Regions from separate parts of the Bradyrhizobium sp. 26S5 genome, predicted to be linked through region 1. Evidence: riboswitches for the same ligand, from Rfam matches in the RefSeq annotation. Region 1 holds a riboswitch; each other region holds the start of a gene.

Region 1 (10,204 bases):
CCGCTCAATCTACGGCGCGCAGATCGACAGCATCGATGGAGTAGCAGACGGTTCTACGCCGAATTGCTATTGGCTGCTTTGGATCAACGGGAAGGAATCTCCTGTTGGGGCAAGCGAGGCTATTCTGTTCGAAGACTTGACGAACCAGACCGCACTGATCGAGTGGAAGTTTCAGGACGTCACAGTCGCTCCACCAGCCTCGCTCAAGTTGAAAACGGCAGCGCTCTGACACGGGTCAAAGCGCCACCCGTATTCCCTACTCCCAGCTCAACGCGCCGCCGTTCTGATACTCGATCACGCGCGTCTCGAAGAAGTTCTTCTCCTTCTTGAGGTCCATCGCCTCCGACATCCACGGGAACGGGTTTTCCGCCTCGTCGAACACCCGCGCGAGGCCAAGTTGCGCGCAGCGGCGGTTGGCGATGAAGTGCATGTATTGCTCGCAGAGAGCTGCGTTGAGGCCGAGGAAGCCGCGGGGCATGGTGTCGCGGCCGTAGGCGGCTTCGAGTTCGGCGGCGGTTCGCACCATGTCGCGGATTTCCTCCTGGAACTCCTTCGTCCAGAGGTGCGGGTTCTCGATCTTGATCTGGTTGATGACGTCGATACCGAAGTTCAGGTGGATCGATTCATCGCGCAGGATGTACTGGTACTGCTCGGCGATCCCGACCATCTTGTTGCGGCGGCCGAGCGAGAGGATCTGCGCAAAACCCGTGTAGAACCACATGCCTTCGAAGATGACGTAGAACGCGACGAGGTCGCGCAGGAACGCCTGGTCGGCTTCAGGCGTCCCGGTCTTGAAGTCGGGATCGTCGAGATGCTGGGTGTGCTTGATTGCCCACGCCGCCTTGTCGGTGATCGAGGGCACTTCGCGGTACATGTTGAACAGCTCGCCCTCGTCGAGGCCGAGGCTTTCGACAATGTACTGGAAGGTATGGGTGTGCACCGCCTCCTCGAACGCCTGCCGTAGCAGGTACTGCCGGCATTCCGGGTTGGTCAGGTGGCGGTAGATCGCCAACACGATGTTGTTGGCGACGAGGCTCTCGGAGGCCGCGAAGAAGCCGAGGTTGCGCTTGATGGCGCGGCGCTCGTCTTCGGTCAGGCCATCGCGCGACTTCCACAACGCGATGTCGGCCTGCATCGAGACTTCGGTCGGCATCCAGTGATTGTTGCAGCCGGCGAGATACTTCTCCCACGCCCATTTGTACTTTAGCGGCAGGAGCTGATTTACGTCGGCGCGGCAGTTGATCATCCGCTTTTCGTCGACCGAGACGCGGCCGCCGCTGCGATCGATCGTGCCGAGGCCGGTTGGTTCCGGCGCCGGCGTGGTGAGCAGGACCGCAGGCGCCGGTTTGCGGGCGGCGGAGGACGCGTTGTCTGACCAGTCAAGCATGGTGATTTCCTTTTCTTCTCTGCTTACTGGCAGGCTTCGCAGTCGGGGTTGTCGATCGAGCACGCCATGACCGTGGTCAGGTCCGGCGCGGTGACGGCGGAGGACACGTTGACGGTCGAACCGGCGGACATCATCGAGACCGAGGTCACGGCGTTGAGCTTGCCGTCGGTGCCCTTCAGCGTCGACTTCTCCACGTGGGTCGCGGAGCGCGAACGCAGGTAGTAGGTCGTCTTCAGACCGCGGGTCCACGCCAGGCGATACAGCGCATCGAGCTTCTTGCCGGAGGGGTTGGCAATGTAGAGGTTGAGCGACTGGGCCTGGTCGATCCACTTCTGCCGGCGGGAGGCCGCTTCGATCAGCCAGGCGCTGTCGATCTCGAAGGCGGTCGCATAGAGCGCCTTGAGGTCGTCAGGGATACGGTCGATCGAACCGACGCTGCCGTCGAAATATTTGAGGTCGTTGACCATCACCTCGTCCCACAGGCCGCGGGCCTTGAGGTCGCGGACCAGGAACTCGTTCACGACGGTGAAATCGCCGGACATGTTCGATTTGACGTAGAGGTTCTGGTAGCCGGGCTCGATCGACTGCGCGACGCCGCAGATGTTGGAAATCGTCGCGGTCGGCGCGATCGCCATCACGTTGGAATTGCGCATGCCGATGGTCCGGACGCGGGCACGCAGGCTGGCCCAGTCGCGGGTGCTGGAGCGGTCCATGTCGAGGCCACCGCGGGCGTCGGCCAACAGTTCGATCGAGTCGATCGGCAGGATGCCCTGGCTCCACAGCGATCCCTCGAACGACGGATACTTGCCGCGCTCGGCAGCAAGATTCACCGAAGCCGAGATCGCGTAGTACGAGATCGCTTCCATGCTGGTGTCGGCGAACGCCACCGCCGCATCGGACGCGATCGCGATCCGCATCGCCTGCAAGGCATCCTGAAAACCCATCAGGCCGAGGCCGACCGGACGGTGACGCAGGTTGGAACGGCGCGCTTCCGGAATGGTGTAGAAGTTGATGTCGATGACATTGTCGAGTATCCGCATCGCCGTCATCGTCGTGTTCTTCAGCCTGATCTCGTCGAGCGCCCCGTCCTTGATGTGGTTGAGCAGGTTGATCGAACCAAGGTTGCAGACCGCGGTCTCGTCGTCGGACGTGTTGAGCGTGATCTCGGTACAGAGGTTCGACGAGTGGATGACGCCGGCATGGCGCTGCGGCGAACGCAGGTTGCAGGGGTCCTTGAACGTGATCCAGGGATGGCCGGTCTCGAACAACATGGTCAGCATCTTGCGCCAGAGGTCGGTGGCGCGGACCTGCTTGAACACGCGGATCTCACCCCTCGCCGCCTTGGCTTCGTAGAACGCATAGCGTTCCGCGAACGGCTTGCCGTAGAGGTCGTGCAGATCGGGCGTCTCGTCCGGCGAGAACAGCGTCCATTCGCCGTCGGCGGCGACGCGCTGCATGAACAGGTCGGGCACCCAGTTGGCGGTGTTCATGTCGTGGGTGCGCCGGCGGTCGTCGCCGGTGTTCTTGCGCAGGTCGAGGAATTCCTCGATGTCGATGTGCCAGGTCTCAAGATAGGCACAGACTGCGCCCTTGCGTTTGCCACCCTGGTTGACGGCGATCGCGGTGTCGTTGGCGACCTTGAGGAACGGCACCACGCCCTGGCTCTCGCCATTGGTCCCCTTGATGTGGGCGCCCAGACCGCGCACGCGGGTCCAGTCGTTGCCGAGGCCGCCGGAATACTTCGCCAGCAGCGCGTTGTCCTTGACCGACTTGAAGATGCCATCGAGATCATCGGCCACGGTGGTGAGGAAGCACGACGAAAGCTGCGGCCGCAGCGTACCGGAGTTGAACAGCGTTGGCGTCGAGGCCATGAAGTCGAACGATGACAGCAGATTGTAGAACTCGATGGCGCGCGCCTCGCGGTCGATCTCGCGCACGGCAAGGCCCATCGCGACGCGCATGAAGAATGCCTGCGGCAGTTCGATGCGGTTGCCGCGCTCGTGCAGGAAATAGCGGTCGTAGAGCGTTTGCAGGCCAAGGAACTGGAACGACAGGTCGCGCTCCGGCTTCAGCGCCGCCGCAAGCTGGGGCAGATCGAATCGTGCGAGGTCAGCGTCGAGCAGTTCGGCCTTGATGCCGGTCCTGATATAGGCCGGAAAATACTCGGCATAGCGCGTCGCCATGTCGGCCTGCGAGGCGTTGGCCGGCGTGCCTTCGACATAGGACAGCACTTCGGTGCGCAGCTTGTCGAGCAGCAGGCGCGCGCTGACATAGGCGTAATTCGGCTCCTGCTCTACCAGAGTACGGGCGGCCATCACGGACGCAAGCGCAAGTTCGTCCTGGCTGATGCCGTCGTAGAGATTGCGATGGGTTTCGGCGAGCACGGCGGCGGCGTCGACGCCTTCGAGGCCGGCGCAGGCTTCGTTGGCGATCAGAGCAAGCCGCGCATTGTCCAGCGGCACCTTGCTGCCGTTGGCGAGCGTGACGTTGAATTGCGGACCGGCCTGCGGCTTGACGGCCTCCTGCTCGGCACGCTGCCGGGTGCGCTCGTCGCGGTACAGCACGTAGGCGCGCGCCACCTTGTGGTGCTCGCTGCGCATCAAGGCCAGTTCGACCTGATCCTGCACGTCCTCGATATGGAAGGTACGGCCTTCGCTCATGCGGCGCGACAGCGCGGTGACGACTTCCGCCGTCAACTGCTCGACCACTTCATGGACGCGACGGGAGGCTGCTGCGGTGTGGCCCTCGACCGCGAGGAACGCCTTGGTCATCGCGACCGAAATCTTGCTGGCGTCGAAGCGCGACACCGTCCCGTTGCGGCGGATCACCTGCATCGGAAGCTCGGCTTCCGGCGCGGCATGTGAATCTGGACGCAACTGAATGACTGGAGTGGCTTTCGCCAGTTCGCGATCGAGAGACAAAGACATCGGCAGGCCCCGTGGTAGAAATGCAGTTGTTATGGGGGCTGGATTTGCGACAGGCGCCAGATCGCATGGCCGGCGAACGCCGGGCATGGCAAACGAGCAACCGCCGGACACCCCGCCCGTGGACGTTCTGATGTCACGGCAGGTCTCCTGGCTCGCAGGTCATCGCCACGCCCTGTCTTCCCAATGCGCACGGCGCACCAGTGACTTAAATCGGGAGTGACTCACTGCTTACAGTTGCGGGGGCAGCGCCGGAATCTCGCAGCACGTGCGATTCACCGACTTCCCTCTTAGTCACCAAATCTTGCGATCCGGTGGAACCATGACAGCTATATGTGGTGATATTCGTCCCGAAGTGTCAATGGGCGGTTAATGCCTTTACGCAAAAAACCGCCTCGCAAGACAGTTCGAAGACAACTTGGCCCCGTTATCCACATTGGGGACCGTTTGAACTTCCGTGTTCCTACGGAACGAGACGGGAAAAGGCGCTGATGAGACTGCACCGATTCTGTCGGAGCCCGATAGAGACGTTCTCGACCACGTCGATGCGCAAGCCTGATTCTCAATTCAATCGGACTGACCTGCCGAGGCGGACCCACTCGCAAGATCCGCCTTCCGCCAGTTCTCGATGATCTCCGGGTTTTTCCAAAGCCGTGCGACTACATCGGGTGAATAGGTCCACAGCCGAATTTTCTGGCCGCGATCGATGTAGGAATTGCCAGCAGCCGGAAGGCGACCGTCTTTCGTCCAGCGTTGACGCTCAAGCGGAGTGAGAAGCAGGATCTCTTCCAACATTTTGATCGTGATCTTCTCGTTGCGGAGGCGATCGAGTTTTTCGTCGATGCGCGAGATGAAATCCGAAACGGCGTTCATGTCGGCCATCAAGAAATGCGCGGTGACCCCTCCATCCTTTGTCTCGACCGCGTCGGCAAACCGCTTCAGTTGCGTCCTGACCAACCTGATCGATTGACTAGCGCGGCGATGCGAGCCCACGGTCAGATCAGTATTCGGAACAAAGCGCACAGAGATCGCTTCGCCCTCGTGTGTAACGTCCAAATATTGACTCTCGATTGAGCGGACAGTCCCCACGGTCAATACCCCACGACACAAAGGTAATGAAAATCATAGTTTCACGATCGGGATAGAGACAGCAGTAATCTTCGCCAGCCAATTAGAATTCCCGTGATCGAAAAAAGGAAGCCCAGCGTACAAAGCCCGACGACGATCAGCGTACGGGTTGCCGGGTGCTGCACGAGAACCGGAAACTCAAGCGTGTGAAGCGCTTGGTAAGCCCAGCGATACGCGCGACGCGAGGAGTCCAGGCGCTGCAACACCATGCCGTTGACGCTGTCGACATCGAACCAGACGTCGCCGCATATCGTACGATAGACAGGCGCCGAAGGGAGTTGTGATGCAGCCTCATAGGCGTCGTCGGCCGGCACGGCCCCCGGCGCGCCGCATCCAGGCGCCAAGCGCGACATCAGGCCGGTGACATCGTCCGCACCCAGAAGGCCGGTCGGATCAGATGCCGCTACGCCCGACCGAACCAGCATCTGTTTGTCGAGCGCCACGCGGTCGCGCCGAAACTGCTGTCCGCCAAATGCGAACCACTCGACTTCACGTGCACCTGGCGAGACCGGGGGCCAAATTGACGATGCCAGGCCCGCAATGTCGACCCCGGTGACCGCTACCGCCGCTTCAGCGTCAGTCAATTGCCCGCGCGAAAATAGCCGTCCATGATCCATCGAAAGCCATCCGCTGACGATCCACGTGAGCAGGAAAACGGCTGCTGCCAGTCCGACGACATGATGTAAGGCGTGCCAGCCGCGATACGGCGTCGTCAGGTGGCCCTGCCGCCGCTTCAGACGTGCGATACCCAGGATCGCGCCAAGCAAGGCGGCGATCGACGCCAGAAACGATGCCGTCCAGACCACCCAATCCCATGCAGCCCAATTTCGCCGCAGAACCGTTGGATAAATCCAGTGCAACACACTGCCCGCGTAATTCCATAGCCGCTCGCGGGAGTTCGTGACCAGCACCACCTCGCCGGTGTTCCAGGCCACGTAGAGTTCATCGCCGTCGGCGTTGCCGAGCGCGACGCGAAACAGCGGCCGATAGCGATCGAAACCGTTCGGCACGGACCACTGATCGTAGTCGTTAAGGCTGACCGATAGGGATGGTGCCGTCATCCCGCGGTTGCGGGCATACCGATCGACGACGGCCCGCGCAGCGTCAGGCGATACGATCGCGGCATCCTTCGCATCGATTGCATTCACTGACCTCGCGGCCGATCGGCCGGAGACAATGTAGACTGGACCGTCCGACCGCTGAACCAACCGTACACGCAACACATCGGCGACGCCGGCGGCCTTGATGGCGTCGGCCGGCCCGATCAAGTTCTTGGCGTCGATCGGAGAGAGGCCCGCGAACCGGTCCGCTTCCTTCAACGACGGAAATGGCACGAAGTGCATCACCATTCCCGTCGCGAACCACATCGCAAACAAAAGTGCGAACGCGAACCCCAACCAACGATGGAGCAGGACAATCGCGCTCAGCATGCCGAAGTCTCTCCCTTTGAAGGCAGCGGATGCTTCATAGGTGCGTAAGGCTTCCGGCAGTAACCGGATGTGCCGTGAGTTTCGAAATACCGGTTAGATTAAAGTTTGGTGGTTTACACACTAGTTTTTTCTGAAATGCTTAGACAATGGAGCCGCGGGACACGCCGAAAACGGTTGCCCAGGCCAGCCCGGCTAGGAGCACCAGCATCAACCCGATCTTCGACCAGATGCGGTGGTTGTTTTCGTCGGCTGATATCTCGCGCCACTTCCAGCGGGGAAGAGATTCCACATCACCGACCGTCGTCGCGCGGTCGTTAGCGATTAGAGGCACGAAATATTTTCGCCACACGTTATGAAATTCTTCCGTCTGATTTTTAAAAGCGAGAAAGCGGCGCGAGTCAGTGCCTGCTACCCCGTTGAGCCCTTCGTTGACTAGAATCGCAGGCGACAAAAAGCCGATCTTGTCGACCAGGTCTTGCTGTCGCAACAATTGGCGATCGAAATTCTTGAGCAACGGTTCGATCTGCTCGTCCACCCGCTGTTTTGCGAGGAAGAACGCCCGCATTCGAGCCGGAATCTCGATGTGGCCATCTTTGATCAGCAAGGCGTCCGGATCCGAGGCATAGCGATAGTCAGCGCTGTACAGATTCTCGTATTCGCGAAGCGCTTCGGCTGTGACGACGCGCGTGCGACTGGCGAGTTCGGTGCGCGATGGCGCCGGATACAAAGTACGCGACATGGAGCGATCCTTTCTATCCGGATCAGATTTTTCTCGGCGCACCCCGGACCTACGAGATGGAAGCATCTTTTAAATTTTGAGGATGAGCGGCGCACTATTCTCGATGAACGGGCCTTGTAGGTCTGGCTTGGATAGGTACCGCAGTGCGACCTCTTTGTCGGCGACTACAGAATGTCATCAATGATGCCGTTCACGACGTCGCATACGGCGCGAAGCGGGAGCGCGTCTCGTCGATCTGAAGCGCACGGCCGATTGGCGGGAATGCCCGCTGCGCGCATTCCGGGCGTTCGCAGACCTTGCAGCCCATCCCGATGGGCGTCGGCACCGAGGGATCGGACAAGTCGAGCCCCTGCGAATAGACGACGCTGCCGGCGTGGCGAATGTCGCAACCCAGCGCGACGGCGAAGGTTTTGGCCGGCGCCAGATATCCGCCGCGCCCATGCGACACGGTTCGCGCGATCCAAAGATACGTCCGTTCGTCGGGCATCCGCGCCAACTGCGTGAGTATCCTTCCGGGGTTGGCGAACGCCTCGTAGACGTTCCAAAGCGGGCACGTCCCGCCTACACGAGAGAAGTGGAAGTCAGTCGCGGACTGACGCTTTGAGATGTTGCCTGCGCGATCGACCCGAATGAAGAAGAAAGGAACGCCGCGCGCGCTGGGACGCTGCAACGTGCTCAACCGATGGCAGATCGTCTCAAATCCGACGTCGAATTGTTGCGTCAGAAGTTCGACGTCGTAACGCCTTTGCTCTGCCTGTTCGAGAAATAGCGCATAAGGCAGCACGAGCGCGCCGGCGAAATAGTTGGCCAGGCCGATGCGAGCAAGGCCCCGCGCTTCCTTGCTGGTCAGGCCGGCCTTGTCGACTAGTGCCTGAAGCTCGCGATCGAACGACAACATCGCAATCTGCGTGCCCAACTGGAACGCCTGTTGTCCCGGATGGAGGCGCCGAGACAGATGTAGGGTCTTCGTCTGGCCGTCGAACCATCTCTGCGTACCGGCGGCGATATCATCCACGCCGTCGAGCACGATACGCACGCCAAAGTCGCTTTCGAGGTGAGAAGCGAGTGCCGATGCCGCCTGCCCTGCCTTCAGGTTGATCTTGAGGGCAATCTGCTCGGCGGTCTCGTCCAGCTCGGCGATGTAGTTGTGATTGGCGTAAAAGAAGTCGCGGACCTCCTCGAATGCCGTCGAGGGCAGCATGGCGGCATCCGCTTGCCTGTCTTCCCCAAGGCGCGCCGCCAGCGCGGCGGCCTGCTCTACCGCCTGGCGCGATCTGCGATGCAGCCCGACCAGGGCGCGGCCGACCGCTGGCATGTTGAGCGCAATTTCCCGGACTTCAGCGGTGGCGATGGTCTCGCCGAGGGATGGGTCTGACAGCACTTCCTTGAGGTCGGACATCAACCGCGCTTCGTCGCCTTCGGCAAACATCTGGAGATCGAGACCGAAGGCCGAGTTCAGCGCGAGCAAGACCGGAAGCGTCAGCGGCCTTTGGTTATTCTCCATCTGGTTCAGATAGCTCAGCGAGATGCCGAGCTTGTCCGCGAGGGCAGCCTGGGTAAGTCGGCGTTCTTCCCGCAGGCGTTTCAGCCGCACACCCATGAAGGTCTTTTTCATCACGGCGCCTTTGCAAACTTTGCAAACCGAAGAGAAAACCTACGCAAAACTACACTTTTTCAGCCATTTTCAAGCGAAGGAGTTTGCAGATATTGCGAAGTCGCCACCGAATAGCAAGCCCTTTGGATTGTCCCATGCTGGCACATGCTGTGAAGACCAGCCCCTCGGGCGAAACCCGATTTGTCGAAATCGTGTTTCCCGACCTCGCCAATCACTATGGCACGTTGTTCGGCGGCAACGCTTTGAGCCTGATGGGCAAGGCCGCGTTCGTCGCCGCCACCCGTCACGCCCGCCGAAACGTCGTCATGGCCACGTCCGACAAGATCGAATTCCACGAGCCGATCCGGGTCGGCGAATTGATCGAGCTGATTGCGCGCGTCGATCGCGTCGGCAGAAGTTCGATGACGGTCGCGGTCGAGATGGTCCGTGAAAACCTGATGAGCGGCCAGCGCCAATCCGTCATTCGGGGAACGTTCGAGATGGTTGCCGTAGACGCCAACGGGCGTCCCGCCGCAATCGAGTCAACAAGCCACCACACGTCAGAGGAAGCCGTTTCGTGAAGCACCACAAGGTCCGTACCTACAAGTCCGCCGAACATCTAGCCTGCGCCGATCAACTGGCGTGGAAGATCGCGTCCGTCGCTTCCGATCCGGTCCGGATCGAAGACCCCGTCATCGACATGATCGGCAATCGCATCATCGACAACGCCGCGGTTGCGGCTGCTTCGATCGCGCGGCACCCAGTCGTCAGCGCCCGTGCCCAGGCGGAGGCGCATCCGCGGCAGCCCGGCGCGACCATCTTCGGCCTACCGAGCAGCCAGAAATATTCGCCGGAATGGGCGGCGTGGGCCAACGGCGTCGCCGTCCGCGAGCTGGATTTCCACGACACCTTCCTGGCCGCCGACTATTCGCATCCCGGCGACAACATTCCACCCGTGCTCGCCGTCGGCCAGCACTGTGGTGCCTCGGGGGAAGATCTGCT
Region 2 (10,204 bases), 1.3 Mb from region 1:
TCGGCCTGCCGGGAATCCTCGGCTACAAGGCGATCAACACGCTGGACTCCATGATCGGGCATCGCACCGAGCGGCACGAGGCCTTTGGCTGGGCGGCCGCCCGGATCGACGATCTCGCCAATCTCGTTCCGGCGCGGCTGACCGGGCTTTTGTTCGTGGTGCTCGCCGCGCGGCCTTCGCAGGCGTGGTCATGCATGTTGCGTGACGCGCGCCGCCATCGCTCGCCGAATGCCGGCTGGCCGGAAGCGGCGATGGCCGGTGCGCTCGGCGTGCGGCTCAGCGGTCCCCGCATCTATCACGGCAGCATCGCCGATGAGCCCTGGCTGAATGAAGGCGCGCGCGATCCGGCTGCCGCCGACATCCACGCCGGGCTGAAACTCTATCGCTACGCCATGATGCTGCTGGCTGCGGCGTTCGTCGCTCTGGCGCTGGCGTGAAGGAGCGGCGCATGCGTGAGCACGGCGGAAATCTCGATGTCGCCCAGCAACGCTTCGGCGGCGCCGCGGACGACTGGATCGACCTGTCGACGGGGATCAATCGGGTGCCTTATCCCCTGGTCGATGTGGAGCCGCGGCAGTGGAGCGCCTTGCCGTCGCGATCCGAGATCGAATCCCTCCACGCCGCCGCGCGGCAGGCTTATGCGACCGACGCGCCGATCGTGGCGATGGGCGGTGTGCAGGCCGCCATTCAGCTGCTGCCGCAGCTGGCGTCCCGAGGGCGGGCGCGGATTCTTGCGCCGACCTACAATGAGTATGCCGCGGTGTTGTCGGCCGCCGGTTGGGACGTCGCCGAGGTGTCCGATCTCGCAGCGCTTGCGGGCGCCGATCTTGCCGTCGTCGTCAATCCGAACAATCCCGATGGGCGGCACCACGACCGGCGCGAGCTGCTCGCGCTTTTGCCACGCGTCGACCGGCTCGTCATAGACGAGAGTTTTGCGGATGCCGTGCCGGACCTGTCGCTCACACCGGAAGCCGGACGAGCGGGGCTCGTGATCCTGCGCTCATTCGGCAAATTCTACGGGCTTGCCGGCTTGCGGCTCGGCTTCGCGATCGGCAGTGAGCCGGACATCGGCGCGCTTGCGGCGATGGCGGGCCCATGGCCGGTTTCGGGGGCCGCGATTGCGATCGGGCGGCGTGCATTGCTCGATTACGACTGGGCAAAGGCGACGGCCGCACGGCTGGCGGCCGACTGCGTCAGGCTCGATGCAGCGGTGCGATCGCAGGGCTGGACCCTGGTCGGTGGCACGCCGCTGTTCCGTCTCTACGAAACCGGCGATGCGTTGGTCGCCCAGGACGAGCTTGCCCATGGGCTGATCTGGTCGCGCGTGTTTCAGCAGCGGCCGGGATGGTTGCGCCTCGGTCTGCCCGGCAGCGAAGCCGAATGGGCTCGGCTGTCTGCCGTGCTGTCGCGCTGATCGTCTAACGCGCGATACGATTGGGTGGAATCAGCTCGCCGCGATTTCGGTCCACCTCTCCCCATCGGGGAGAGGTCGGATTGCGAAGCAATCCGGGTGAGGGCTCTCGCTCTCTCGATAGTCCGTAGCCCCTCACCCGATTTGCTGCGCAAATCGACCTCTCCCAAGGGAGAGGTGAACCTTCGACGCCGTTCCAACTCAAACTCATCTCATCACGCGCTAGCGCGCCAGCGCGAGCAGGCCTTCGACATCGAGATGGGTCTCGATGTGTTCGGCGAGCGCGTCGAGCGCGCTCTCGACCCGGGCGCCGTACGGCTGGTCGGCCGCGGGAATATCGAGCCTTGCAAGGAAGGCCTTGCGAAACTCGTCAGACGTGAACAGGCCGTGCAGATAGCTGCCGTGAACGCGACCATCGGCGGAAACGGCACCTTCAGCGGCGCCGTCGAGCGACGCAAATGGCCTGATACGATCCGGACCGTCGGTGCGCCCGATATGGATTTCATAGGCGCTGATCGGCTGACTGGTAGCGGCATGCACCGCGCTGACGCGTGTCAGCGTCTTCTGCTCGGTCATGACAGTTGTGATATCAAGAAGTCCGAGGCCGCGCGTTTCGCCGGCGGGACCTTCGATCCCGTCGGGATCGGCGACGCTCTCGCCGAGCATCTGATATCCGCCGCAGAGGCCAAGGACATGACCGCCGCGGCGATGATGCGCCACGAGATCGATGTCCCAGCCCTGCGCGCGCAGGAAGGCGAGGTCGCCGCGGGTCGATTTCGAGCCGGGCAGGATGACGAGCTTCGCATCACCCGGGATGGCTTCGCCCGGCCGTACCATCACGAGATCGACGCCGGGCTCGAGCTTCAGCGGATCGAGATCGTCGAAATTGGCGATCCGCGACAGCGCAAGGAAGGCGATCTTGCACTGGCCGGGCTTGCGCGCCTCGCCGAGCCCGAGCGCGTCTTCGGCCGGAAGCTCGCCGGCGCGGACGAACCAGGGCAGCACGCCAAAGCCGCGCCATGCGGTGCGGGATTCGATCAGGCGGTAGCCGTCGTCGAACAGCGTCGGATCGCCTCGGAACTTGTTGATGACAAAGCCCTGGATCATCGCGGCATCCTCGGGATCGATCACCGCCTGGATACCGACGAGCTGTGCGATGACGCCGCCGCGGTCGATGTCGCCGACCAGCACCACGGGGACGTCAGCTTTGCGTGCAAAGCCCATATTGGCGATATCGGACTTACGCAGATTGACCTCGGCGGGGCTGCCGGCGCCTTCGACCAGCACCAGATCGGCGCGATCCTTCAACCGCCCAAAACTCTCCAGCACCGCGCCCATCAGCGACGGTTTCATAGCGGAATATTCGCGCGCGCGTGCGGTCGCGATCCGTTTGCCGTGCACGATGATCTGGGCGCCGACATCGCTCTCCGGCTTCAGCAGCACCGGGTTCATGTCGGTGTGCGGCTCGACACCGGCGGCGAGCGCCTGCAGGGCCTGCGCACGTCCGATCTCGCCGCCGTCGATGGTCACAGCCGCGTTGTTGGACATGTTCTGCGGTTTGAAAGGCAGCACGCGCAGGCCGCGCCGACTGGCAGCGCGCGCCAGGCCCGCGACGATGAGCGACTTGCCCACGTCCGAACCGGCTCCCTGGATCATCAATGCACGCGCCATGGCGATAACAGTCAGAACTCGACGCCCGGCTGGGCCTTGATGCCGGAGCGGAACGGATGTTTCACCAGCGTCATCTCGGTGACGAGATCGGCGATCTCGATCAGCTCCTCCTTGGCGTTGCGCCCGGTGAGCACGACATGCGTCATCGGCGGCTTTGACGTGGTCAGGAACTCGACGACATCGGCGATGGCGAGATAGTCATAGCGCAGCGCGATGTTGATCTCGTCGAGCACAACCATGCGCAAGCTCGGGTCTGCGATCAGCTGCTTGGCCTTTTCCCAGCCGGCCTGGGCCGCCGCGATGTCGCGCGCGCGATCCTGCGTCTCCCAGGTAAAGCCTTCGCCCATCGCGTGGAATTGGCAGAGTTCGCCGAAATGCCCGGTGAGCAGGCGGCGCTCGCCGGTATCCCAGGCGCCCTTGATGAACTGCACCACCGCGCAGGGAAAGCCATGCGCCACACAGCGCACGATCATGCCGAAGGCCGAAGAGGATTTTCCCTTGCCGGCGCCGGTATGAACGATGATCAGACCCCTTTCACCGCTCTTGGTCGCCATGATCTTGTCGCGCGCGACCTTTTTCTTCGCCATCTTGGTCGCGTGGCGCGCATCCAGCGAAACCTCGCTGCTGCCGACCTCGTCTTCGGCGCCGTTTTCTTCAGAAATCATGACATTCCTTCGGCTTGACAAGTTCGAGCCACGGACGAATGGTGGGCCCGCGTTGGTTCCTGTCCTACGACAGGCGAAGAGGGAATGCGATAGGGCTCAAGGTGGGCCTGAAAAGCAGCCGCCCCCGCGACCGTGACCGGAGAGATGCCCAAAAGCCACTGATTCCTTGTCGAGAATCGGGAAGGTGGGCATCGAGGGAGAAATCCTGCTCCGCAAGCCGGGAGACCTGCCAACGCAACGTGTAGTGAGACCGGCGGACGGGGTGTTCCGCGACGGGGAACGAACCCATTCACATCGGTTCGTGTGCCTCTTCGCCTCCCGCTGTCAATCCAGGATGGGCGATGAGCGTTACACTTCATGTCTGCATCACCTGCCGCGCCGGCCAGACGCTGGCGGAAGGTGAGATCGCGCCCGGTGCGCGCCTGCATGCCGCGCTTGTTGAGGCCGGCGTGCCCGATGACGTCAATCTTGTTCCCGTCGAATGCCTCTCGGCTTGCAGCCAGGGCTGCTCGGTCGCGCTCAGCGCGCCGGGGCGGTGGTCCTATGTCTACGGCCGCCTGTCCGCTGATAATGCCAGGGATGTGATCGCCGGTGCCTCCGCCTATGCGGCCGCGCCTGACGGCATCGTGCCGTGGCGCAGCCGTCCGGAAATCTTCCGCAAGCAATCGCTCGCCCGCATTCCACCCCTTGCCGTCGTCCCGGAGGCCGCAGAATGAACACGCTCGCCAAAATTCCGGTCACGGTCGTGACCGGATTTCTCGGGTCCGGCAAGACGACGCTGATCCAGCATCTGATCCGCAATGCCAATGGCAAGAAGCTCGCGGTGCTGGTCAACGAATTCGGCAGCGAAGGCGTCGACGGCGAGATTCTGAAGTCGTGCGCCGACGCCAATTGCCCGACCGAGAACATCGTCGAACTCGCCAATGGCTGCATCTGCTGCACCGTCGCCGACGATTTCATCCCGGCGATGGAGCAACTGCTGGCGCGACGCGTGAGGCCCGATCACATCGTGATCGAGACGTCAGGTTTGGCGCTGCCGAAGCCGCTGCTGAAGGCGTTCGACTGGCCGGAAATCCGCTCGCGGATCACGGTCGATGGCGTGATCGCGCTGGCCGATGCGGAAGCGGTCGCGGCCGGCCGCTTTGCGCCGGATCCCGCAGCAGTCGATGCACAGCGTGCGGCCGACGACAATCTCGACCACGAGACGCCGCTGTCCGAAGTGTTCGAGGACCAGATCGCCTGTGCCGATATCGTGCTGCTGACCAAGGCCGATCTCGCCGGAGCGGAAGGGATCAAGGCGGCCAAAGCGGTGATTGCCGCTGAAATGCCGCGCGAGGTTCCGATGTTGCCGATCGTCGACGGCGCCGTCGATGCGCGCGTGATCCTGGGGCTCGAGGCCGCGGCAGAGGATGATCTCGCGTCGCGGCCGTCGCACCACGATGGCGAGGACGAGCACGAGCACAATGATTTCAACTCCGTGGTGATCGATCTTCCCGAGGTTTCGGATGTCGAGGCACTCGTGGCTTCGATCAAGGGGCTGGCCCGCGAGCAGAACGTGCTGCGCGCCAAGGGCTATATCGCAGTCGAAGGCAAGCCAATGCGGCTGCTCGTGCAGTCCGTCGGCGAACGCGTGCGGCATCAGTTCGACATGCCCTGGGGCACACGGCCGCGGCAGTCGAAGCTGGTCGTGATCGGCGAGCACGGCGACATCAGTGAAGCTGCGATCAGGGCGCGACTAGGTGTCTGATGCACGTCGTCTTCCGCGAGAGCCGCGGCCTTGAGGAGACCGCGACACCAAGGGACCTCGGCCAGGATCCGGCCGATCTCGTGGTGTTGTCGTTTTCCGACAGCGATCTCGCTGCCTTCGCGGCCGGCTGGCGGCGGGGCCGCGCCGCGCTGCCGTCGCTGCGGCTCGCCAATCTCGCGGAGCTGCGCCACCCGCTGTCGGTCGATACCTATATCGAGCGGACGCTGTCGCACGCGCGCGGCATCCTGGTGCGGCTGATCGGCGGTGAGCCCTATTGGTCCTACGGGCTGGCCGCGGTGCATCGCCTGGCAAAGGAGCGCGATATCGCCCTGGTGGTGTTGCCGGCGGATGGCCGCGACGATCTGCGGCTGGACGAATTTTCCACGCTGCCGGTCTCGACGCTGCGGCGACTTAAGGTGCTGTGCGACAAGGGGGGGCCTGTCGCCGCCCAGGCCGTGATCGCGCAAGTGGCGCTGGCGTCAGGGCTCTATGCCGGGCCTGTCGTCGGCGAGATCGATCTGCCGGAGATCGGCGTCTACGATCCGCGGCGCGGTGTTGTCGCAGCGTTGCCGGCATCGGGTGGCCGGCCGCGGGCACTCGTGACCTTCTATCGCTCCTATCTCGCGGCCGGCGACACCGCGCCGGTCGATGCCTTGGTCGAGGCGCTACGCGAGAAAGGTTTTGACGCCTACGGCGTGTTCGTCGCCTCGTTGAAGGCCGCAGGCGTGGCCGATTGGCTGCGCGCTCAGTTCGCGCAATGCCCTCCAGCCGCCATCGTCAATGCGACCGCATTCTCCGCGGCCGGCGATGACGGCACCACGCCGTTCGATGCCGCTTCATGTCCGGTGTTCCAGGTCGCCTTGTCGACGGCGCGGCGCGAGGATTGGGCCGAGTCGCTCCGCGGTCTGTCGCCCGGCGATCTCGCGATGCATGTGGTGTTGCCGGAGGTTGACGGCCGCCTGTTTGCGGGCGTGGTGAGCTTCAAGTCGGCGAGCGAGCGCGATCCCGATCTGCAATTCGCGCATCTTGCGCATCGGCCGGATGCCGGGCGCGTCGCAGCAATTGCCGCCCGCGTGGCAGCCTGGCATCGGCTTGCCGACAAGCCCGCGCAGGAGAAGCAACTCGCGCTCGTGCTGTCGAACTATCCGGGCCGTCCGCACCAGATCGCGCATGCCGTCGGCCTCGATGCGCTTGCCTCGGTCGAGGCGTTGCGGGCCGATCTCGCGGCCGCGGGCTTTGATCTCGAGCCGGTGGCGTTGCTGGGCGATGCGCTCTTGCACCGGAAACTGACATGGGACGTGGCCGGGTATCGCGCGGCCATCTCCGGCCTTCCGTCACAGCTCCAGGACGACCTCGCGCGTGCATGGGGCGCGCCGGAGGACGATCCCGATTGTCGTGACGGCGAATTTCAATTCGCGGCAATCCAGTGCGGCAAGTCGATCATCGCCGTTCAGCCGGAGCGCGGTGATATCGGCCATCGCGATGCCGACTATCACGATCTGTCGCGCACGCCGCGTCATGCCTATGTCGCGTTCTATCTGTGGCTCAGGCAGCAGGGCATCGATGCCGTCGTGCACATGGGCGCGCACGGCACACTGGAATGGTTGCCCGGCAAGTCGGTCGCGCTGTCGTCCGCGTGCTGGCCCGAGGCGCTGATCGGTGATCTGCCCGTCATCTATCCCTTCATCGTCAACGATCCCGGCGAGGCGGCGCAGGCCAAGCGGCGGATCGGCGCCTTGACGATCGGTCATCTGCCGCCGCCGCTCGCGCTGGCGGCGGTGCCGGAAGGCTTGCGCAGGCTCGAGCGCTTACTCGATGAATATTCGACTGCGGACGGTCTCGATCCGGCACGGCGGCAGCGCCTGATTGCCGATATCCGCGAGGAAGCGCGGCTGGCCGGGCTGGAGGACGATCTTGGTCTCGCTGCGTCGGTCTCCGCGGCCGAGGCGATTCCGCAGATCGACCGCTTCGTCTGCGATCTCAAGGAGAGCCAGTTCGGTGACGGCCTGCACATATTCGGGCAGGGCGCTTGCGGTGCGAAGGAGAAGGCTGCGTTACGCGATGCGCTCTCTGGCCGGCGCGTCGCGCCGGGACCTTCGGGGTCACCCTATCGCGGGCGCCGCGACGTGCTGCCGACCGGACGCAATCTGTTTGCCGTTGATCCCCGCGGGGTTCCGACGCCGTCGGCGCATGCGCAGGGCGTGAAGCTCGCCGAAGAGCTGCTGCGCCGTCACCTGCAGGATCACGGCGACTGGCCGAAAGGGCTCGTCGTCGACCTCTGGGGTTCCTCGACGATGCGCACGGCCGGCGAGGATTTTGCGATGGCCCTGCATCTCGCCGGCATTGCGCCGCGCTGGGATCACGGATCGGGCCGCGTGGTTGGCTACGACATCATCGCGCCGGCAGAGCTCGGTCGTCCCCGCATCGACGTCACGCTGCGCGTGTCGGGGTTGTTCCGCGACGTCTTTTCGGGGCTTGCCCAGTTGTTCGAGGCGGCCACGGAAGCATTGTCCGAACGCAGCGATGAGGGGGAGGAGAATCCCTACAGCGAACGCATGTCGCGCGTGTTCGGGCCTCGTCCGGGACACTATGGCGCCGGCATCGCGTCGGTTCCGGACGTCTTCACCCAGGAAGCGCGCGATGCGGCCGGCGAAGCCTGGCTGTCGGCGTCGTCCTGGGCGTTTGCATCCGACGGCGAGATGCGGCCCGATCGCGCCGGCATCGAGGGGCGGCTCGCGGCGGCCGACAGTTTTGTCCATACCCAGGACTTGCCCGAGACCGACCTGCTGCTGGCGGCGGACTATGCCGCGCATGAAGCCGGCATCGCGGCGGCAGCCCGGCGCATTGGCGCAGAGGTCCCGGCGCTCTATCATCTCGACGCGACGCGGCCGGATCAGCCGCATGCGCGCTCGTTGACCGAGGAAATCTCGCGCGTGGTGCGTGCGCGCGCCGCCAATCCCGCATGGATCGCCGGCATGATGCGCCATGGCTTCCGAGGTGCCGCCGAGATCACGGCGACGCTGGAGCACATGGCGGCGTTCGCCCATCTGGCCGACGCGGTGCCGCCGCATCTGTTCGACCTCTACTACGACGCGACGCTCGGCAATGACGACGTTCGCGGCTTCATGGCGCGCGAGAACCCGGCTGCCCTGGCTGCGATGGAAACCTGCTTTACCCGGTTGCACGAGGCGTCGCTCTGGCAGACGCGGCGCAATTCGATTGCGGCGGCATTGCAGGAGGCCTCATGAGCGCTGTTGCGATCAAGGGCTGGTGTCCCGGCGCGCTGCGGCCGATGCTATCAGGCGACGGCCTCGTGGTGCGGATTCGCCCGCGTGGCGGACGGCTCGAGGCAACGCAAGCAACGGGAATCGCCGATCTGGCCGCACGACACGGCAACGGCCTGATCGATCTGACCAGCCGCGCCAATCTGCAGATCCGCGGCGTCAGCGATGAAGGTTATCCGCGCTTGATCGAAGGAATTGGCGAGCTCGGGTTGCTGGATACGGATGCCGACATCGAGGCGCAGCGCAACATTCTGGTGACGCCATTCTGGGCCACCGGCGACGATACGCGCGCGCTCGCCGCCGAGCTTGAGCGGGTGCTCGCCGGTTCTTTGCTCGATCTTCCGACCAAGTTCGGTTTCGCAATCGATGATGGCAGCGAGCGGGTGCTGGCTGGCGCGTCTGCGGATATCAGGATCGAGCGCGATCGCAATGGCGGCCTGCTGGTGCGCGCCGATGGCGCCGAGCTCGGGCTTTCCGTCACGCGGAGCGAGGCCGTGCAGGTCGCGTTGGCGCTGGCCGAGTGGTTCATCGCTTCCGGCGGAGCGAAAGGTGAGAGGCGACGGATGGCGGCCTATCTCGCCGGCGGCGCGAGCCTGCCCGAATCCTTGCGCGGCGATGTCGAGCCGGCGCCGCGATCGATAGACGCCGTTCCCGGACTCTATTCGTCCGGTGCGATGGTCGGCGTTGCGTTCGGGCTCATGCCGCAGCAGACGCTGCGCCATCTCGCCGGCTGCGCGCAGGCTCTCCGCGTGACGCCGTGGCGGATGCTGCTGGCGGAGGGGATGCGCGAGATGCCCGGTGGGGCCGACATCGTCACCGAGGTCGACGATCCGGCGCTCCGCGCGATCGCCTGTAGCGGTGCGCCGCGCTGCGGCGAGGCGCATGCCGACACGCGCGCGCTGGCGTCGGCGCTGGTGCGGCATATTCCGGCCGATGCCCGGCTTCACGTGTCCGGTTGCGCCAAGGGATGTGCGCATTCCGGCTCTGCGGATGTCACCCTCGTGGCTACGAACCAAGGCTTCGATCTGATCCGTCGTGGCTCGACCCGGGATGAGCCCGTCATGCGTGGGCTGACCGGCGCCGGCATCGTCGCAAATCCCTCCGTGCTGCTGGGAGGCCGCTGATGCCGCACATCTATGAGACCGACGGTGCTGCGATCTATCGGCAGTCCTTTGCCACCATCCGGTCCGAGGCCGACCTTGGCCGCTTTACGCCGGACGAAGAACCGGTGGTCGTGCGCATGATCCATGCCGCCGGCATGGTGGGGCTGGAAGCGCATGTCCGCTTCACGCCCGGCATGGCCGCGAGCGCGCGTGCCGCCTTGCAGAACGGGGCGCCGATCCTTTGCGACGCGCGCATGGTGTCTGAAGGAATTACGCGCGCGCGGCTGCCGGCCGGCAATGCTGTCATCTGCACGCTTGGTGAT
Region 3 (10,204 bases), 3.4 Mb from region 1:
CTCTTGGAGACAAGTGAAACCTGAACGACGTCTCTGTAGACATCGCGCAGACCAACCATCATCGAATCGAAATCCGAACCTATCGGCTTAACCGCCGCATGTGCGCCGACATCATCCACCTGCACAAGCAGCTGCGCAGCCGCCCCCCCTTGCACGCCATTCGGAGCAGGCGCGCCGCTGACTGCGGGAGAAACGGCATGACTCCGGTACATAGTGGAAAGTGCATGAAGGACGCGATCGCCCGGCGGACTTGCGAGCGCACCCGCACGCTGAACCTCTGATACCGGCGGAGCGACTGCCGCTCTAGCTGAGACTGACGAGGCGACGACCTCATTGGAAGACGCTTGCGCAAGGGACTGCTCAAAGTGGGCCTGCTCGCCAGTGGCGGCCGGCGAGCAGGCACTGGAAACACAGTCAGCTGAATGGGGAGAGATCGGCGTCGCGCCTACCATCATAATATAAGGAGTCATTGTGCTCGTGTGATGAGATCAGGCATGGTTGAACGACGAACGGATCATGAGCGTAGATTGGCGAGCTGACGAAAACCTGACGAAGATGCCGCTGGTTACGTCATCTAAAGATCACGTTTGGCCTTCACGTTGGAATGAAATTCTAGGTTTTTTTTCAGGCGGAAGGCCTTCGGGAATGCTCATCCGATCCACAACGGTCTACATTTTGAGGAGAGTTCTCCATGTCGGAGTTTTTGTCTATCTGGGATCGGTAAGCGCGCTCGGCGCGTCCCTCTCACTGCCGTCGGCTCCTTACAGCTACACGGTTCTGGATCAGGACCTTTCCGCCGCGCTGCAGGAGTTCGGCAACAATCACAATATCAGGGTCAATGTCAGCGCCGAGGTAAAGGGCCGGATTCGTGGGCGAATGCCGGACCAGCCACCGCGAGAGTTCCTCGAGCGCTTGACCAATCTGTACAATCTTCAATGGTATTACGACGGTCTCGTGCTTTACATATCCGCGGCTCAAGAGGCGCAAAGCCGTCTCATTGTGTTGAACCCGATCAGCTTCGATGCGTTCAGGACCGCGCTCGATGTGCTCAACATCTCCGATGAGCGCTATATCGTGAAGCCGGCTCCAGGAGATGGCCTCGTCCTGGCTTCGGGCCCGCCGCGCTTCATCGCGCTCGTGGACCAAACGCTCAAGGGCCTTGTGGCGGAGGCGCAGGCGCGGCGGAATCCAACCGCTGCCGAAAAGCCGCCACTGGGGTCGGTTTTGATGTTGTTTCGTGGCTCCTCGAGCACGGTCATTCGCGACGGACGACCTGAAAGCCACTATTCCTCAGAAGCGCAGCATCAGGACGGCATCGCGCGCGAAGCTGCAGGCCAGAAGTGACTTAACAATACGAGAGAGCTCGAGCCGAGGATCCGAACTGCATTCGCTTAAATCCATCTGGTCGTCAGCTTTTCGAAAGCCGCCTTACCCAGGACGAGCCTGTCTGGATGGCGGCGCCTCGCATCGACCGCGCCAGACGTGTGCATCCAGGAGAGCTTGAAGATCAACGCGAACCTCCGAAACAGCTGCTTCGGTCTCGCAGGACAGGAGCCTTCGCATTGCTCGAGCTGCTCCATCATGCGGGAGTGACAGATGGATTTCAACGAATTCGGACCATCGAACACGAGCCCGGACACCAATTCACCGCTACCGCCCACGGACGCTACCGGCTTTGAGCAGCAGCTCAACGGCGCTCAGGGTGGTGCTGCGCCACATCGTACCGCCTCGCCCGCGCTGCCGGGGGAGCCCTATTCGCCATATCTGGACGCAGGCCGTCACTATTCGCCGTACTTGGATGCTCGGCACCCTTATTCGCCGTACCTGGATATAGCGCAACCCTATTCGCCAGGCTTGCGTTGGGAGGATGATTCGCATGCGCCGGCTGCGCTCGGTGCAGATCCAGCACCAGAACCGTCCCCGCATCACCTCTCGCAGCAGACGATCGCTCAGGCGATCGAGGCGCATCCTGATTTCGACCAAGATTTGCTATGGCAGGATATGGATAAAAATCCCTCGCACGCCGGCCATCCTCCGCCGGCCCCTCTCACGCCCGGCCTTCGCACGCCGGACCATCTCAGGCTCGGCCTTCCGAAGTTGTACCGCCAGAACTTTCCGAGTTCCGTATGCGGGACGGACGTCTCGCCAATCTGCAAATTGCAACGATTGTGATCGCCTTTTCGAAGTCTGCCGCACCGAAGCAACTCAGCACAAGATCAGACTTCACTTTCGTACATCAGCCCCGTGGGCGGGTGTTCCCCATTATGATTTTCGAGCGGCGTGGATGATGCCGCTTGAGGTCCGCTGTGCCGCCGGAAGCCGCAGCAGAGGACTTCCGCGAACCTCCAAGATGTATGAACGGACGCATGCTGTTCCGGCTGCCTACATACGGCCGAAAGCCGCCCACACCCCGTCCTCGCCGTCCCCCAGCTGCCTCGGCTCGCCGCCTTGGAGTACTCCGTGGCGCGCTGCTCGAAGAAATTGGCGTGCTCGACGCCATTGAGAATCTCGACGAGCCAAGGCAGCGGATGCGGCTTGAGCTGCGTGAACCCATCCTCCTCCGCCTTGAAGAAGCCGAAAACCGGGGCAATCCGGAGTTGGGTCAGTCGCCAGTCGGCGACATAACGGACGTAGGCGTGGATCTGCTCAGGACGCATGCCCTCGATCTTGCCCAGGCCAAAGGCGAGATCGACGAAGTTCTCCTCCAGCTTTACCATCGTTCTGGCGACATCGACGATGTCGTCACGGACCGAGCGCGTCACGGCGCCGGTCTCGCGGTGCCATTCGTGAAACAGCTTGATGACGCCCTCGCAGTGGAGACTCTCGTCGCGCACCGACCAGCTTACGATCTGTCCCATGCCGTTCATCTTGTTGTGGCGCGGAAAATTGAGCAGCATAGCGAAGCTCGCGAACAACGCCATGCCTTCGGTAAAGGCGCCGAACATAGCCAGGGTGCGCGCGACATCGGCCACGGTGTCAACGCCGAACTCGTGCATGTAGTCCGCCTTGGCGCGCATTTGCGCATAGCTGCGAAATGCCTCGAACTCGGTCTTGGGCATGCCGAGCGTCTTGAGCAGCAGCGCATAGGCGTTGATGTGGACCGTCTCCATGTTCGTGAAGGCCGCCATCATCATCTGGACGGTGAGCGGCTGGAAAATCGGGATGTATCGCTTGAGATAATTGTCACCGACCTCGATGTCCGACTGAGTAAAGAAGCGAAAGATCTGGGTGAGCAGCGCGCGCTCGCTGGCGGTGACGCGGTCCGACGCCCAGTCCTTGAGGTCGTTGCCGAGCGGCACCTCCTCGGCCATCCAATGCGTCTGCTGCTGACGCTTCCAGAACTCGTAGGCCCAAGCGTAGCGATCAACGTCATAGCTGCCCATCGAGTCAAGGAGACCAACGCGTCCCTTGCCGATCAGCGTGCGCGGATCGACACACGAGAGATCGATCATTGACATGCGAGGCACTCCTCATAATCGGTGCGCTGCGCAGGCAGCTGCCGCGGCGCGGCCTCGTCATCGTCGACGATCTTGCCGGCGAACGCCGCGCGCGAGATCGATTTTGAACGGCAGTGATAAAGGCTCTTCACCCCACGCTTCCACGCCGTCCAGTGCAGCATGTGGAGATCCCACTTATCGACCTCGGCCGGCAGATAGAGGTTGATTGACTGACTCTGGCAGATGAATGCGGCCCGGTCGCCTGCAAGCTCGACGATCCAGCGCTGGTCGACCTCGAAAGCGGTGCGAAACACCGCTTTCTCGTGTTCCGACAGAATGTCGGAATGGGCGACCGACCCCTCCTGCGCAATGATCGACTGCCAGGTCACCGGGGTGTCGGCGCCCTTGGCGATCAGTACCCTGGTCAGATGAGGATTACGTACCGAGATGGCACCAGACAACGTCTTGTGGGTGTAGATGTTGGCCGGGATCGGCTCGATGCATGCGCTGGTGCCGCCGCAGATGATGCTGATCGAAGCAGTCGGCGCGATCGCGATCTTCTGGCTGAAGCGCTCCATCACGCCACGTTCCAGGGCGTCCGGGCACGGGCCACGCTCGCGAGCAAGGGCGACGGATGCCGCGTCGGCATCACCCCGGATCTTCTGAAACATCTTTAGATTGAATGATTTCGCCAAGCCACTCTCCATTGGAATGCCATTCGCCTGGAGGAACGAGTGGAAGCCCATGACGCCAAGTCCGACGGAGCGCTCGCGCAGGGCGGCGTAGCGGGCCCGCTTCATACCCTCCGGCGCCGTCGTGATGAAGTGGGTGAGCACGTTGTCGAGGAAGCGCATGACGTCCTCGATGAAGCCGGGTTCCTCATTCCATTGGTCCCGAGTCTCGAGGTTGAGCGATGACAGACAGCACACCGCGGTGCGCTCCTCGCCGCGATGGTCGATGCCGGTCGGGAGCGTAATCTCGCTGCACAGGTTGGAGGTCGAGACCTTGAGACCGAGCTCGCGCTGGTGCTTGGGAAGCGCGCGATTCACAGTGTCGATGAACAAGAGATAAGGCTCGCCTGTCTGCAACCGGTTCTCAAGAATGCGTTGCCATAGCTGTCGCGCGTCGATCTCGCGGACGACCTCGTTCGTCTTCGGGCTGCGCAGAGCGAACGCGGTGCCGGCGCCCACGGCACGCATGAGCTCGTCGGTGAGGTTGATGCCGTGATGCAGGTTGAGGCTCTTGCGGTTGAAGTCGCCGGACGCCTTGCGGATCTCGAGAAACTCCTCGATCTCGGGATGCTGGATATCGAGATAGACCGCCGCCGAGCCGCGCCGCAACGAGCCCTGGCCGATCGCCAGCGTCAGGCCGTCCATGACGTGGATGAACGGGATGACGCCTGAGCTGACGCCGCCCTTCACCTTCTCTCCGATCGAGCGAACATTGCCCCAGTACGTGCCGATACCGCCCCCGTTGGAGGCAAGCCACACGTTTTCGTCCCAGGTGCCAACGATGCCTTCGAGCGAGTCCGACACCGAGTTAAGGAAGCACGAGATTGGCAGGCCGCGCGTGGTGCCGCCATTGGACAGCACCGGCGTGGCTGGCATGAACCACAGCCGAGACATCGCGTCATAGAGACGTTGGGCGTGCGCAACATCGTCCGCGAAGGCACAGGACACCCGCGCGAACATGTCCTGGACGCTTTCGCCGACGAGCAGAACGATCGGCGCGTTAGCTTGCCGAACGCGGTCAGCAGGCCGTCGCGCGATCGATCGAGCGTGAGATCGGACGGCTTTGGCAATGGCGCGAGAGGCCGCGGCAGCGGAGGCGATGACGGCGGCGGCACAACACACCGCTGAGGCGCGGCAGACTTTGGCCGCGCCGGCCACGGCCGCACACTCGGCCACTCAATTAGATGACCATGCTGATTGAAATCGTAAGACGGCGACATCGGCAACCCCGCGATGTTAGGGGGTGAAGCCACGCGCACGACTTGCGAGGAGACGGGTCAAACGTCCCAGGCTGCAAGCGACGCACGGGGCACCCCGCCCGAGGACGTTCTATTCTGTCGCGGCCGGTCTCCTGGCTCGCGGGTCGCTGCGGCTGTCGGCCTTCCCGGTGCTGTCGCGGCCAGTGACCATTATGACAACCGCTCGCCGCTTACAGTTGCGGGGGCAGCCCCGGAATAGCCGTTACCGGCGCACCGGGTTCTCTCTTAGCTTCCACCCTACTAGATGCAGAATGGAAGACCGTGGCAGATCTACATACAGACGCCGCGCGTCGAGATTCGTCAAGGCTTGTGGCAGGGGAGTCGAGACGCAGGACGCCACGTCCGCTCCGGGTCCGGGCCCGCAACGCTGTGTTCGAGCAAATGCCCCCCCCTGCTTCGGCCCATTCTGTGAAAAGAGTGGCAGCATTTTGATTTCGATGCTCCGTCGCGATGACGGGTGCCTATGCGAGTCCGCGTTGGATAGGAATCCGTTCGGCGAAGGTTCTGGGCGATGCTGGCGAGGGATAATCTCATGACGCGCAACGTTTGGCTTGCAATTCAAAGCGGTCGAGAATGCGATCGAGCTGCGCCAGCAAGGTGTTGCTCTTCTTGTGGAACTGGCGTGAGGTGCGTCCTGCCATGATCGTGCGATCTCGGTGGCTTGCCGCGCGCGCCAGATCGAGCGCGATAGCTCCACAAATGCTTGTGGTACCACTGAGCCTTCAACGCGCAACAGTCGCCGTCGCGCTTGCTGACGTGGCCAAGTGTTTTGGCGCCATGATTTACCAGAGCTCCGATCGCAGTAATGACCGTGCCGGCACAACGGTTGTCCTCACTTGCGTGGTCATGGATGAAGCCGCCAAGGAGGCTCGATCTTAGTCAGCTTTTCGCAAGCTGTCCCTGCTAGCATGAAGCGGATAGGTCATCTCGCGGCGACGCCGCTATCCGGGTGTTACGACATGAACGCAGCCGATATTAATGCAACAGCGCCGCAGGTTGGCGCCCCCTCCGACACCGCCGAGAGCGGCGGCGATGACACGCGTGCAGCGCTACTGCGCCGAGCATTCGAAAAGGCTCTCGTTTCCGTCGCCACGCAAGTCATAAGCGATTCCCAGTCGGATATGGATGAGGCCATGAGCGAGCTTGATGATGGGTGAGCCGAAGCTCGGCGCCACATAGAGATACAGCCCGCGTAGTAATCGAATCGAAGACGTGCCAAGTGAAACTTGGCACGTGCCACCAATTAGATGCGCATTCAATGATCTCAGATCCGAGCTGCGAGCGGGTCCCGCGAATCCGAATGCACCGGGATCTTTTTGGCGGCGGGCTGCTGCGATTTCCTTTTAACGTCCCTAGCAGCTTACTTTGACGGGAATGGCGATGCTCAAAGCCCATAGCGCCTCCGGCTTCCTGAGAAGCTGATGGATGTTCGGGGGGCGCAAGGGTTCACGCCCGGCTTCGGAGGCTAAAGACAGGCAGAGCTCAACGCGAGGCAGGGCTTGTGCTTTTGAGCCGAGGGTAGATCGCGCCATCGAGGCAGCCCTCAATCCAATTTGCGATCTTGACGGGATTTTCACTGCGACGCTTGCGTCGGCATGACTTTGACATGCAGACAAACCTGAGAGCACCGTTCCTGTGCAGCGCCTCCATCGCCGACAACGGGCGGGAACGCGCCACAGCAATTCTGGCCGGGTAGCCGGGCCTGGAGGCCCTCCGCCCGTTTGTCGGGGCGAAGGCTGCGATTGCCGAGACAATCTGACTGTTACCGTCGATCCTGAATCGATAGATCGCCAAGCTGCCCTTCTCGCGGCCGTTTGGCGAAAATGAAAGGCGGGCGCTAGCGCCCGCTTCCACGAGTTTCCGACACGCCCCGGGATCGGGCCTCATGCCGGCTGTGCATGGCGATGGAAAATGCGCTGGAACATGCTCTCGTGCATCATCGTCTTGAAATCCGGTGGCGCATCCGGGTTCTCATTGTGGTTGATCACCGCCTGCGTCACCTTGCGTCCGGAGTTGTCAACCCACCCCTGAGTTGTCTCATGGATTGTCTGAGCGCCATCGGACGTCAGCTGATCAAGCGTCCGCCCAGCATTAGACTGCGTGACCTTCAGATTGTTCTTCCCATCCTTGTCGTCACCGAGCCCCTCCACAACCATGGCATTGTCGCCGTTGGTGATGGTGAGCTTCGAGGAGATGGTTTTTCCTTTGCCATAATCGACCGTGTCCACCGTGATCTTCGTGCCGTCGTCGAGCTGGAAGGTCATACCTTTCTTGAAGTCGAAATCGTCCTTGCCGTCGCCATTAGCATCGACGTGAGGATCGCCGTGGATCCTCGAGACATGGCCGGTCTGGTTGTTCCTAACGGTCCAGGTGCCGTCCTTCTCATCGGCTGTGATCGTATACTTATCACCAAGGTTGATCGTCGCCTTGCCGTCCTTGACCTCGTGCGACCACACTGGCGCTGGCTGAGATGACGGCGCTGGCTGAGATGACGGCGCTGGCGCCTGAGCGACGGCAAGCGGAACCATCGCAAGAGGTGGCGGTGGAGGAGGAACGAAGAACACGGGTGTTGCAGTGGCAGGCGTTGCGCTTGCAGACTGGTAGCTGCCCGGCGCGCGACCCTGTTCGCCGGCATCGATACTCGCCTGATTCACCACGCCGCCGGCGCCATCGACCCAGCCTTGGCCGCTCTCATGGATCGCCTGGGCACCATCGGGTGTCAGCTCATCAAGAGTCATGCCAGCATTGGACTGAGTCACCCTCAGATTGTTTTTGCCATCCTTGTCGTCGCCGAGCCCCTCCACAACCATCGCGTTGTGACCGTTCGTAATGGTCAACTTTGAGGAGATGGCCTCACCATTACCGTAGTCGACATTATTGACGGTAATCTTGGTCCCATCGTCGAGCTGGAAGGTCATATCTTTCTTGAAGTCGAAGTCATCCTTGCCATCCCCGTCCGCGTCAACATGGGGATCGCCATGGATCTTCGTGACATGGCCGGTCTGGTTGTTGCGAACGGTCCAGGTGCCATCCTTCTCATCGGCCGTGATCGTATATTTGTCGCCGAGGTTGATCGTGGCCTTACCATCCTTGACCTCATGCGTCCATACCGGATCGACGGAAGGCTCCAAACCCGAACTTTGCTGGCTCAACAGCATGGAAGGAGGAGGCGGCGGCGCCATCATGTACATGGGAGCAGCCACAACTGGAGCGACGACCACCGGAGCGACAACGACGGCAGCACCTGCCGGCAGGTACTGGTAGGCACCCGCCGGGGCATACTGCCCCAACAGCGCGCCGAAAGCGGGGCTGGCAACCACCCCGTCAGACCCCACTCCATTCACCGTCGAATCGAGTGCGCCGACCACGGGGAGACCGGCCACGGGAAGATACGCCATTTAGTTCACTCCTGTTGCATCGAAGAAAGCGGTAAAATTGCGAGCGTTGCGCTCAATCAACTAGGAACCATTTTAGAACGCACCCCTGCCCGATGGGGAGCGAATGGATGCTTCTCGCTGCCGGCGCCGGCAACCCTGATGAGCCCCACCCCCTCCTCTCGTCGGTTTGGCACGAGCATGTCGCACACATCCAAGTCCCAAGACTGTACCAGCAGTACCTGTCGAAAAGCTGACGACAACAAACCATCGACTGAACATCACAGCCCTCGTCAGCAGACACGGGCTGGGGATCGCATGATTGCTCGCAGCCGCCTTCCACGACAGGCCACCTTTAGGGAATATCCACGCTCGCCGATCACCGGTAACATGCAGTCTCGCAGCCGACGATCGACTGTCCGATGTCAGCTACACTGAGCAGGCCCTGTTCCTTGCGAGGCCTCAATAAGCGACGAGGTCTCACCGCGAAGCCGCCAGTCGCCCCGTCGGACCAGCCCCCCCCCCCCCCCCCCCCCCCCCCCCCCCCCGTCGCGCGCTATCGATGCAATCTCTAAGTGCCAGCGATCACACCATCAGTCTCTGCAGCAACGCTCACCGACAAACGCAACAACCCGGCCGTAGGCCCAGCGACCGGGCCTGATCGCCGGACCACGCACACCCGTCAGAGCTTCGCTGCAAGCTTCACCAGACCAACGAATTGCGCCTGACGCGCAGGCACGTTCGCCGCGCCGATATCGGCTCGGCGTCAGGATGATCATACGCGCGGCCAGGGAGGCAAATGAAGCTTGCAAGCTGTCAGCAGGTGATGAGCTTCTGCAAAGTGCCGCCCAATGTTCTGGAACGCGAGACTCGTCAGCTTCTCGAAAGGTAGCACTCCTAGCATGAGGCCGCTGAACTGTAGGCGAGGAGTCGTCTATTGAGCGTAACAAGACGAGCATAGGAGAAGTCGATGATTGGAGAAATGATCGGAAGCGCTGCCGGCGGACGGTTGGGCGGACCTGCCGGAGCTGCGATTGGTTCCGCCGTGGGCGGGGCCCTTGATCACGCCTTTGGAAAGGTGATCCACAAGCTGGGGTCCGAAGATAGTCACCCCGACAAAGCTGCCGACAACAAGAACGCTGAAGCGAGCAACGTACAGCCCAAGACCGATGGTCTCGGCAAGAACGCAGAGCTGAGCCTGAGCAGTCTGGGGGGCGAGCACGTCTTTCTTTCTATTCCTGCCATCGTATCATCGGCCCGCCCGACGTAGCAGGCCACAACTACGACACACGACAAAGAAAGGTGAATAGACATGGCGGTTAATAGTGTTGGCGGTAACGGTGCCGCTCCTGCTACTCAGCAGACCCAGGATGCCGGTTTCCAGAACCAGATGGCTGAGTTCG

Evidence for each region. Region 1 has a riboswitch for cobalamin ahead of V5279_RS22370 (ribonucleoside-diphosphate reductase subunit alpha). Riboswitches for the same ligand answer to the same signal wherever they lie in the genome.
Region 2: linked by a shared signal. The riboswitch ahead of V5279_RS16050 (DUF1636 domain-containing protein) and the one ahead of V5279_RS22370 (ribonucleoside-diphosphate reductase subunit alpha) in region 1 are both predicted to bind cobalamin.
Region 3: linked by a shared signal. The riboswitch ahead of V5279_RS06780 (ribonucleoside-diphosphate reductase subunit alpha) and the one ahead of V5279_RS22370 (ribonucleoside-diphosphate reductase subunit alpha) in region 1 are both predicted to bind cobalamin.

The regions. Positions count from the first base shown of each region.
Region 1 is NZ_CP145948.1:4,821,657-4,831,860, reverse strand. It holds gene V5279_RS22380 (DUF4430 domain-containing protein) at 1-229, shown strand, start outside; gene V5279_RS22375 (ribonucleotide-diphosphate reductase subunit beta) at 257-1,387, opposite strand; gene V5279_RS22370 (ribonucleoside-diphosphate reductase subunit alpha) at 1,411-4,314, opposite strand; cobalamin riboswitch at 4,435-4,651, opposite strand; gene V5279_RS22365 (hypothetical protein) at 4,879-5,367, opposite strand; gene V5279_RS22360 (PepSY domain-containing protein) at 5,442-6,869, opposite strand; gene V5279_RS22355 (DUF3526 domain-containing protein) at 7,009-7,434, opposite strand; gene V5279_RS22350 (short-chain fatty acyl-CoA regulator family protein) at 7,799-9,223, opposite strand; gene V5279_RS22345 (acyl-CoA thioesterase) at 9,358-9,783, shown strand; gene V5279_RS22340 (MmgE/PrpD family protein) at 9,780-10,204, shown strand, end outside.
Region 2 is NZ_CP145948.1:3,478,384-3,488,587, forward strand. It holds gene cbiB (adenosylcobinamide-phosphate synthase CbiB) at 1-437, shown strand, start outside; gene cobD (threonine-phosphate decarboxylase CobD) at 449-1,414, shown strand; gene V5279_RS16040 (cobyric acid synthase) at 1,634-3,082, opposite strand; gene cobO (cob(I)yrinic acid a,c-diamide adenosyltransferase) at 3,094-3,747, opposite strand; cobalamin riboswitch at 3,784-3,995, shown strand; gene V5279_RS16050 (DUF1636 domain-containing protein) at 4,089-4,463, shown strand; gene cobW (cobalamin biosynthesis protein CobW) at 4,460-5,494, shown strand; gene cobN (cobaltochelatase subunit CobN) at 5,494-8,742, shown strand; gene cobG (precorrin-3B synthase) at 8,739-9,902, shown strand; gene V5279_RS16070 (precorrin-8X methylmutase) at 9,902-10,204, shown strand, end outside.
Region 3 is NZ_CP145948.1:1,415,330-1,425,533, reverse strand. It holds gene V5279_RS06800 (nodulation protein NolB) at 1-452, opposite strand, end outside; gene V5279_RS06795 (nodulation protein NolW) at 646-1,344, shown strand; gene V5279_RS06790 (hypothetical protein) at 1,597-2,172, shown strand; gene V5279_RS06785 (ribonucleotide-diphosphate reductase subunit beta) at 2,217-3,458, opposite strand; gene V5279_RS06780 (ribonucleoside-diphosphate reductase subunit alpha) at 3,449-5,128, opposite strand; cobalamin riboswitch at 5,493-5,706, opposite strand; gene V5279_RS06775 (hypothetical protein) at 6,387-6,584, shown strand; gene V5279_RS06770 (DUF1521 domain-containing protein) at 7,311-8,825, opposite strand; gene V5279_RS06765 (hypothetical protein) at 9,772-10,071, shown strand; gene V5279_RS06760 (hypothetical protein) at 10,114-10,204, shown strand, end outside.